Regions from separate parts of the Dactylosporangium cerinum genome, predicted to be linked through region 1. Evidence: riboswitches for the same ligand, from Rfam matches in the RefSeq annotation. Region 1 holds a riboswitch; the other holds the start of a gene.

Region 1 (4,783 bases):
GCTGGACCACGCCCCGCTGAGTGCGCTCAAGCAGCTGCTGGGGTTCCTGATCGGTGTGGTCCTCTGGCGCCGCTTCCATCCCCGTCCCGGCAAGCCCGGTGACCGGGCGTTCGCCGGCATCGGCGCCGCCTCGGGATTCGGCTCGGCCCTCTTGGGGTCGGTCGGCCCGCTGACCGCACCGTTCTTCCTCGCCTACGGCCTGGCCCGCGCCGCCTACATCGGCACCGAGGCGGCCGCGGCGCTCACCATGCACCTGACCAAGATCGCCGTCTACGGCGCCGGTGACCTGCTCACCGGACAGGTCCTGCTCTACGGCGCCGCGCTGACCCCGGCCACGATCGCCGGGGCGTGGGCGGGCAGAAAGATTGTCGGGCGGATCAGCGACCGGGTCTTTATCGGACTGGTCGAGGCCGGTCTCGTCGGCGCCGGGTTGCTTTTCTTGCCGGACTCGCATAATGCGACACCCGACGTGACGGCGGATCTGGGAGAGCGACGATGCCGTAGCCGGCGGCCTGGACGTCGCCCTCCAGGACCAGCCCGCCCGGCGCGGCGGGGTGAGCTGCACGCCCGTACGGAGCAGTTGAGCGCGGTGCCGGCCGGCTCGGACCGCACGGTGAGGGTGAGGCGCCGGCAGCCAGGGCTGCTGGCCACCCGGATGATCGCCTTCCGGCATGCCGATATGGGGACAGTGGCACGACGTTCGACTGTGGCGAGCCAGCTCCCCGACGGCCATGAAGTCGATGGCATTTTGAGACGTTAGCCGGCGGTCGCATCGGGTAGCGCGGAACGCCGCGTTCGTACCGCGGCTTGAAATTTGGGGCGATCGGCTGTGGGGAGTTCAAGTTGACCAAGACCAGTGTGGAGCCGGTGGTTGTACCGCGGCAGGCTCGTCGTCGAGGGCTGTGGCTGTCTGTGGCCGCGGTGGTCGTGGTGCTCGCCGTCGGCGGATTCGTCACGCTCAGGCTGGTCAGTCCGGTGCCGGCGCCACGGATCGTGCAGACCGTGCCGCGGGTATACGCAATCCCAGGCGTTCCGCCAGTGTTGCCGTGGCCGGAGGCCGGGCAGTCAGCGGTTGAGATTGACGGGCTCGGCCGGCTGGGCTCCTCCGGTGGTTCCCGACCCGTGCCGATCGCTAGCGTCGCCAAGGTGATGACCGCGTACGTTGTCCTGCGGGATCATCCCCTGCGCCTGGACGAGAACGGCCCCACGCTGACCGTCTCGGCTGAGGAGGCCGCCGCTTATCCGTCTCAGCTCGCCTCCGGCCAGTCGCTGGTCCAGGTTGTGGCCGGCGAGGTGCTCACCGAACGGCAAGCCCTCCAGGCCCTGCTTTTGCCCTCGGCCAACAACATCGCCCACATCCTCGCCCGGTGGGACGCCGGCAGCAGCGATGCGTTCGTGGCCAAAATGAACCAGGCCGCAGCCGGCCTCGGGATGGCAGACACGCGCTATACCGACCCGTCCGGGCTCGCACCGTCCACCGTCAGCACCGCTGCCGACCAGGTCACCCTGGGCCGGGTGGCAATGCAGGTGCCGGTGTTGGCGCAGATTGTGGCGATGCCGCAGGCCACGCTGCCCGTCGTCGGGCCGGCCAGGAACGTCAACACACAGCTTGGTAAGGACGGGATCGTCGGCATCAAGACCGGCTCCACCGATGAGGCCGGCGGCTGCCTGCTCTTCGCGGCCGAGATCTCCGCAGAAGGGCAGCGGCTCAGGATCATCGGCGCCGTACTCGCACCCGGCCCGAACATGGCAGACGCCTTCGAGGCCACCCGTCGCCTGATCCAAGCCAGCAGCAGCCTGCCGCACAAGTACCGGGTCGTGCGCGCCGGAGATATTGTGGCGACCGCCCGGGGACCGATGGGCAGGAGCACAACCCTTGCCGCAACCGGCGACGTGGACGTGCTCGGCTGGCCCGGCTTGGCCTACCAGATCGATACCCTGACCACTATGCCGCGCCGCCACATTGCAGCGGGGACCCATGTCGGCACGCTCAAGCTCACTGCCTCAGCCACGGCCGTAACCACTGCCCTGCAGACCACTCAGGCACTCGCACCACCCAGCCGGTGGGAGAGGATCACGCACGGGTGACTGCCGGCGTCCTGCTGTGGCGTCACCCGAACACACCCGCGCCGGTTCGCACCTGGCACGGGCGGCCGCACCGGGGAACGGTCGACGATGGAGACCGTTCCCCCGGTCATACACGAATCACATCGCCGGGCTGCCGAACGCCCGATAGCTGAAACGTGTAGTTAATTCCTTACGTTCCGCTTAGATTTCCGTCGGACGCTTCACGCGCATTTGCGTACCCGCTAGGGTCATGAAATCAACTGTGGCTAACCGTCACCGCCTAGGGTGACTCCACAGTGGATCCGCTGAGTCGTGTTCGCACGAGCCGGGGAACCAGGCACAACTGGGGTGAATCCACGGGGCCACGTGCCGCGAGGTAGGGCGAGCTTCCCGCCCGAACCCGTCAGCTAACCCGGCAGGCGGTGCCGGAAGGAGTAGTGCGTGCAAACCCTCGCGTCGCATCACATCTGCCGCCTGACCTCGACCCGCGGCCCGGGCGCCCATTGGGCGTCGACGGTGATGAGACGGTGTCCGGTTCAGTAGCCGTTTCGGCGCCGACACCCGCACACCCACGACGCGACACCGACCCAGCTATCACTGTCCACTTTGGACAGTTAGTGGGCAGTGCCGCTGACCACCCCTGCCGACACCAGCTTCGGCGGCAGGGGGCGATACCGGCCGCCCGGACGCAGAACGACCGCGCCGTCCGGCGCCGGCCCCAGCCGTCGCGTTCCAGCATGCAATGTCGAGGTTCCCGTGCAGCACCTGTTCACATCACAGCACAACAAAACCAGTCCGCCCTCCGGAAGCCGCCGCCCTCGGCGGCCTCGGCGGTTTGCCGCCGGATGTGCAGCGTGACGTTCTTGGTCTGCTGCCGCACCGAATCCGCGCCGGCCGGAGGGAGGCCGAATGTCCACCGGCGAGACTGAGGTCCAGCAGGACAGCGCCGCGAACGTTCGCGGCCCTCGTCACCTGCAACGTTCCCGCCGCGGCCGCCACGCGGCCCGCCCCCGGATCGGGCTGTACCTCGGCGCAGCCATCATCGCCGCCACGGGGATCGGTTGGTCTTTGCTGCCGACATCGTCGGCCACTACCCCGGGTATCGCAGTACATGCCGACATGGCGCTGGCGGACGACGCGGACCGAGCGAGGGTCGCCGAGAACGACGCTTCCCGCAGCAAACAACGCGGCCAGGTACAGCCCAGCCGGCAACCGACCGCAACGGCCACGGCCCATCCGAAGCCGTCGCAGACGAAGCCGAGCGCACCAGCGTCGTCGTCACCAGCGTCCTCGCCGTCGCCGACCGTCCGCGGCCCCGTCGGCGGGCTGACCCAGGCCGAGATGAACAACGCCGTGGCCATCATCGAAGCCGGCCAGCAACTGAAACTGCCCCGACGCGCGTTCGTGGTGGCGATCGCCACCGCGTTGCAGGAAAGCCATCTGAGAAACCTCGCGAATGCGAACCTGCCGGAGTCGTTGAAGCACCCGAACGAAGGCGTCGGGTACGACCACGATTCGGTCGGGCTCTTCCAGCAGCGACCCAACTGGGGGACCGTCGCCCAGCTGATGGATCCGCACGAATCCGCGCGCCGCTTCTACTCCGCGCTGGCGAAGATCCCCGGCTGGGAGCAGCTGCAGATCACCGTAGCGGCGCAAACCGTCCAAGTGTCCGCCTATCCAGACGCCTACGCGAAGTGGCAGACCCTCGCTCAGCAGATTGTCGACGCCGTCGCGTAGCGCGCCCGGGGTTCCCTCCGGCGGTCACGGATTGATCATTATAGTGACGCGGCCGAGGGGTCGGGCTGCGCTCCCGGTTCCGTGGGTCGGCTTCTCTCGGTTGTCTTCGCGGGGTCTGTTGCATTGATCGATGCCCTGGTCAGGCAGGCTTGAACGGTGAAGCACTCGAACCGCCGGCGTCCAGTCCAGCCACCACGGTCAGCGTTCGCCGGGTTCCAGTTCCCGCCCGACGTCATCATGGTCGCCGTCCGGCTCTACCTGCGGTACAACCTCTCCTACCGCGACGTCGAGGAGTTGCTACTTGAGCGTGGTGTTGAGGTCGACCACGTCACCGTCTTCCGCTGGGTGCAACGCTTCACCCCGCTGCTGGTCGACGCGGCCCGGTTCTGCCGGCACGCACCCGGCGACAGATGGTTCACCGACGAGACATACGTCAAGGTCAACGGTGTCTGGCGATTCGTGTACCGGGCCGTCGACCAGCACGGCCAGGTCACCGACGTACTCGTGTCCGCCCGCCGCGACGCCGTGGCGGCACGACGGTTCCTCCGCCGGGCGATGGCCACGATGAAGGTACGGCCCGCCGAGGTGATCACCGACGCGGCGCCGGTGTACCCAGCGGTCCTCGATGACCTGGTCCCATCGGCGTGGCACCACGTCGAACGCCACGCCAACAACCGGGTCGAAGCAGACCACAGCCAGCTCAAGCACCGGCTCAGACCAATGCGCGGACTACAGACCGCCCAGACCGCCCAGACCGCCCAGACCGCCCAGACGATCATCGCCGGACACGCATTCATGCAGAACCTCCGCCGCGGACACTATGAACTCGGCATCGACGCCCCACGCGGACTCCGCGTCGCCGCGGCGTTGGCCGAACTCGCCACCGCCATCTGAAGACCAGGTCGGCACTCGCTTCAACCTGCCCTCCCGCGCTTCGCGCGAGCAGCGATCGGCACATGCAACAGCGCCGCCTGGACCG
Region 2 (4,783 bases), on a different contig from region 1:
ATTTCCCTGGTCGGAGTTCCTTGGTCGGGTTCGCTGGTTCGGGTTCGCTGGTTCGGGTTCGCTGGTTCGGGTTCGCTGGTTCGGGTTCGCTGGTTCGGGTGCCCGGCGGGAAACAGCCTCGCCGGGCCGGCGCGTCAGGTCTTGTAGTCGGCCCAGGACAGGTCCCATGCGGTCCAGCCGTCACCGGGATCCAGCGGGACCCCGGTGTTGCGCGTGGTGACCGGGTCGCCGACGAGTGTCTGCTCGTACAGCCACTTCGCGTTCGCGGTCGAGACGTTGGTGCAGCCGTGGGAGACGTTGCGTCTCCCCTGGTCGCCCACCGACCACGGCGCGGCGTGGATGTACTGGCCGCCCCACGTCAGCCGCATGGCGTACTGCACCGCGACGGTGTACTCCGGGGTGCGGAACACCGTCGAGGCCTCCCGCGACATGACCACGGTGACGCCGCTCGACGTCGGCGTCGACGGCTTGCCGAGGCTCACCGGCATGCTCCGCACGAGCGCGTCGTTCTGGTAGACGTTCAGCTGTTTCGTGGCGTTGTCGATGTCGATGGTCAGCTTCCGGCCGATGGTGACCGTCGCGGCGAAGTCCTCGTCGGCGTGGCCGGCGCCGATCCGCACGCCGTTGAGTGCCTTGCGGGCGGTGATCTTCGTGCCCGGCTGCCAGTACTGCTCCGGCCGGTACATCACCTGCCGGCCGCCGAACCAGTGCCACGCACCGGCCTGCGGCGGATCGCTCTTCACGAACAGACGCTGCTGCACCGCGGCGCGTGACTCCTGCGGGACGTCGGAGCCGAACTGCACGACGATCGGCATGCCGACGCCGTAGGTCCCGCCGTTGGTCAGCATCAGGTCGGACGTGACGACCGGGCCGCTGGGCTTCGCCGCCGTGGTGAAGGCCGTCTCCCGGGTCACCGGCTTGTTGTCGGTGCCGGCCGCGGTGACCTTCGCGGTGTAGGCCGTGCCGTAGCGCAGCGCGGTGGCAGGCACCCATGAGGACCCGTCGTCGCGCAGCTCGCCGGCGACCCGCTGGCCCGCCGCGTCGGTCAGGGCGACCTCGGTGACCTTCCCGTCGCTCACCTTCGTGCCGATCTCGGTGCTGATCGGCACCCCCGACTCACCCGCCGCCGGGCTGACGGCCAGCGCGACCACCGGCGGCGCGGGAGCGGTCCACTTCGCCGCCGTGTGCTTCTTCGAACTGTGGCACGCCGATAGGCCCAGTTGCGCTCCCAACGCGAGCGCGACCAGCGCAACGGCCGTCCGGCCGGGCCGTCTCATGTTCTCTGCCTGTGCATGGACATGGGGGCATCGTCGTGCCCGTCCGTGCGAGGCCGGGCCGGGAAGTGGGTGACATCGCGGAGGACCCGGGACCGCGCGAGGCGGTCCCTACCCGACGGCGTCCGCGATCTGCTGGGCGAGCCCTTCCCACTTCGCATAGGCGTCCGGGAACGCCGAGCGCTGCACCAGCTGCGCCGCGACGGTGACGGCCTGCTGCTCCCAGCCCTGGATCCGGGCCAGCGCCGCGAAGAACCTGCGCGCGGACTCGCGCGCGTCCATCAGCTGGTCGACCGAACCCCAGCTCGGCCGCTGCTGGAACAGGCCGACCGAGTCGTAGTCGTACCCGACGCCCTCGTTGGGATGCTGCAGCGACTGCGGCAGGTTCGGGTTCGCGAGGTTTCGCAGGTGGCTCTCCTGCAGCGCGGTGGCGATCCCCACGACGGCCGCGCGGCGCGGCAGGTTCAGCTGCCGGGCAACCTCGATGATCGCGACGGCGTTGTTCATCTCGGCCTGGGTCAGCCCGCCGACGGGCGCGTGCACGGTCGGCGAGGGCGACGCGGGTTGCCCGGCCGGCGACGGCGACGCCGGCGGCTTGGCGGCCGTCGTCGGGGCGGCCGTCGTCGGTGCCGGGGCGGCATCCGCGCCGTCGGCGGGTTTCCGGGCGCGGCTGCGCGAGGCGGGCGCGTCGGCCGCCGACCGTCCGTCGTCGACGGCGAGCGCCACCCCGTTCACCGGCGCGGCGACCGGCCCGGTCGACGACGACAGCGTCGCGGACAGGGCGACCGCCGCGACGGCGGCGACGGCGACGGCGTGCCGGCGCAGCTGCGCCGGCACGGGTGCGCGCAGCCGGAAGCGGGTCGCGTGCCGCCCCCGGCGGGAGCGGCGGAGGTGGCGGGGACCGCGCACCTGCGCACCGTTGAGCTGCTGGTCATCATCGGCGCCCGGGAGCATCCGGCGAGCTTAGGGGTGGCCCTGACCAGGGGTCCTGGCAGGCGTGCGGACCAGCCGACCGGAGACCGGGCGGGCCGCAGAGCGCCGGGACGCGGTCGGCGAGGTGCACCGGGGGCGCCACCCGGCCGACCGGCGGCCCGCCCACGGTGTGCACCAGGTCCGTTCGCCACGCCGTCGTCTCGCCCGGTAGCCGAGCCGCACGGCGGGATCCGGTGCCCTTGCGCCGCCCCGGTAGGGTCCTCGCATCCGCCCGGCCCACCGTCACCCACCTCGGATGACACCGCGGCGGATCCGCTGAGTCGCGTCCACGCGAGCCGGGGAACCGAGCACCACCGGGGTGAATCCGCGGGGCCTGCGCCCCGAGGTAGGGCGATCTTCCCGCCCGAACCCGTCAGCTAACCCGGTAGGCGGCACCGGAAGGAGCACCACCGTGCAGCCATTGACCCGGTATCACCCGTGTCGCACCACCTCGACCCTCGGCCCGGCCCGGTAGCCGCCGGTCCTCACCGCACCGGCCCGCGCCGGTCGGGCCGGCCCGCTGCCCGGATCACGTCCGGCACCGGCAACAGCAGCCGTTATCCAGCATGTCTGTCGAGGTACCCGTGAGCTACCTGTACAAACCCAGGCACCAGAGTCCCGTCGCGGCACGTTCCCGCGTGCTGCCGATCGCGGCACGTTCCCGCGTGTTGCCGATCGCGGCCGCCGCGGCGGTCCTCGCGGTGACGGCGGTCGTCGGCGTGGCCGTGCACGCCTCGGCGCCCGCGCCGATGGCCGACGCGCAGTCGCTGACCTCCGCGGATCCGTCGTGGTCCGGTGCCGCACCGGCCGCGCGTGACCGGCAGCGGACGCAGGCGGCGCCCAACGCCGCGACCACCCCCTCGAAGGCCGCCGGTGCGGCGCCGTCCACGGCCGCCCCGCCCGCCGCCACCACACCGGCCGCCACCACGCCGGCCGCTCCGCCGGCGGCGAAGGAGCTCGCGTACCGGTTCGCCTGGCAGGAGAACTACTACTTCTGCGGCCCGGCCGCGACCCGCATCGCACTGACCGCGCGAGAGCTGTACCCGTCCCAGTCCGAGGTCGCCCAGAGCCTGCGCACGACCGTCAACGGCACCAACTCCGCCGACGACACCACCCGGTCGCTCAACGCGTACACGAAGAGCTCCTTCTACAAGTCGCACTTCATCACCGGTCAGTCGGCCACCCAGGCGGAGATCGACCGGATGCAGGCGGACATCGTCAACGCGATCACCAACGGCTACGCCGTGGTCGCCAACATCGCCGGCTCCACTGTGGACGACAAGGGAGGTTCGCACTCGTACCCGGGCGGCCACTACCTCACGGTGGTGGGCTACAGCAACGGCGGCAGGACGGTGAAGATCGCCGACCCCGCGGACGCTCTGGGCGTCGGGTACTACACGCTGACGACGGCCAAGCTCGCCCACTGGACCGCCCTGCGCGGGTATTCTGCCTGACCCGGCGCGGTCAGCGGCCCAGGGCCCGCACCCGGCTGGGTGGCTGGAACGCCTGGACCGGCTGGCCGCGCAGCGCGGCCGCGATGGTCTGCGCGACGGCGGCGTTGACCGAGCCGGCGACGCCGCTGCCCACCTGGTCGTTGGGGTTGTCCACGTTCACCGCGATGCCGGCCGCCGCGATCTGCGGGGTGAAGCCGACGAACGTCTCCGTCGAGTTGTACTCGGAGCTGCCGGTCTTGCCCGCGACCGGGCGGCCGCCGAGGATGCCGGACACGTTCTCGGCCGTGCCGCCGTCGCACTTGTTGTACGCCGACGACCGGCTGACCGGGCACCGGGCCGCGTCGGTCGCGGCGGCCGCCACGTCGGCGCTGATCACCTGCCGGCACTTCGGGGCGGCGGCGTCGACCGGTCTGCCGTTGGTGTCGGTGATCGACAGCACCGGCAGCGGCTGGCAGTACAGGCCTCCGGCGGCGACCGCGGCGTAGGCGTTGGCGAGGTCGAGCGGTGTGGTCGAGGCGACGCCGAGGGTGAACGACCCCCACTGGTCCGCCTTGGCCGCCATCGCGGCGTCCGCGCCGGAGCGGAACGTGATGCCGAGCCGCTGCGCCATCTCGACCACGCGGCGCGCGCCGATCTGCTGCTCGAGCCAGACGAAGTAGGTGTTGACCGAACGGCCGAAGCCGTTCCACATCGTCCGGTCCCCGTTCATCCAGCTCGGGGACTCGTTCGCGGGGCACCACCGGCCTCCGCAGCTGCCCGGCCCGCTGCCCGGCCACCCGGTCGCCAGCCGGCTCGGTGCGTTGAACCTGGTGTTCAGCGGCAGGCCCGCGTCGAGCGCGGCGAGCATGGTGAACATCTTGAACGTCGAGCCCGCCTGATATCCGGCGACGCCGCCACCGCCCGCGATGAGCTGGTTGACGCTGTTCGGGTACCGCGGGTGCTGGGGCGGGTTGGGAGCCAGGCTGTAGTGGCGGTTGACGGCCATCGCGAGGACCCGGCCGCTGCCGGGGGTGACGACGGCCAGCGGCATCGACCGCGCGCTGCCGTAGCCGTAGACGCTCAGGGACTGGTTCAGCGTGCTCG

What was found. A riboswitch is a leader RNA that binds a small molecule or an ion and turns the genes downstream of it on or off. The one in region 1 is predicted to bind cyclic di-AMP.
Region 2: it holds a riboswitch for cyclic di-AMP, as region 1 does, so the genes downstream of both, ACFPIJ_RS56660 (C39 family peptidase) here and ACFPIJ_RS15930 (hypothetical protein) in region 1, are expected to answer to the same signal.

What each region holds. Positions count from the first base shown of each region.
Region 1 covers NZ_JBHSIU010000018.1:87,670-92,452, reverse strand. The annotation lists gene ACFPIJ_RS15940 (sulfite exporter TauE/SafE family protein) at 1-760, shown strand, start outside; gene ACFPIJ_RS15945 (hypothetical protein) at 1-20, shown strand, start outside; gene ACFPIJ_RS15935 (D-alanyl-D-alanine carboxypeptidase family protein) at 844-2,088, shown strand; cyclic di-AMP (ydaO/yuaA leader) riboswitch at 2,361-2,504, shown strand; gene ACFPIJ_RS15930 (hypothetical protein) at 2,977-3,804, shown strand; gene ACFPIJ_RS15925 (IS6 family transposase) at 3,961-4,698, shown strand; gene ACFPIJ_RS15920 (class I SAM-dependent methyltransferase) at 4,761-4,783, shown strand, end outside.
Region 2 covers NZ_JBHSIU010000118.1:18,746-23,528, reverse strand. The annotation lists gene ACFPIJ_RS56670 (L,D-transpeptidase) at 135-1,277, opposite strand; gene ACFPIJ_RS56665 (hypothetical protein) at 1,386-2,228, opposite strand; cyclic di-AMP (ydaO/yuaA leader) riboswitch at 2,511-2,653, shown strand; gene ACFPIJ_RS56660 (C39 family peptidase) at 2,831-3,700, shown strand; gene ACFPIJ_RS56655 (transglycosylase domain-containing protein) at 3,711-4,783, opposite strand, start outside.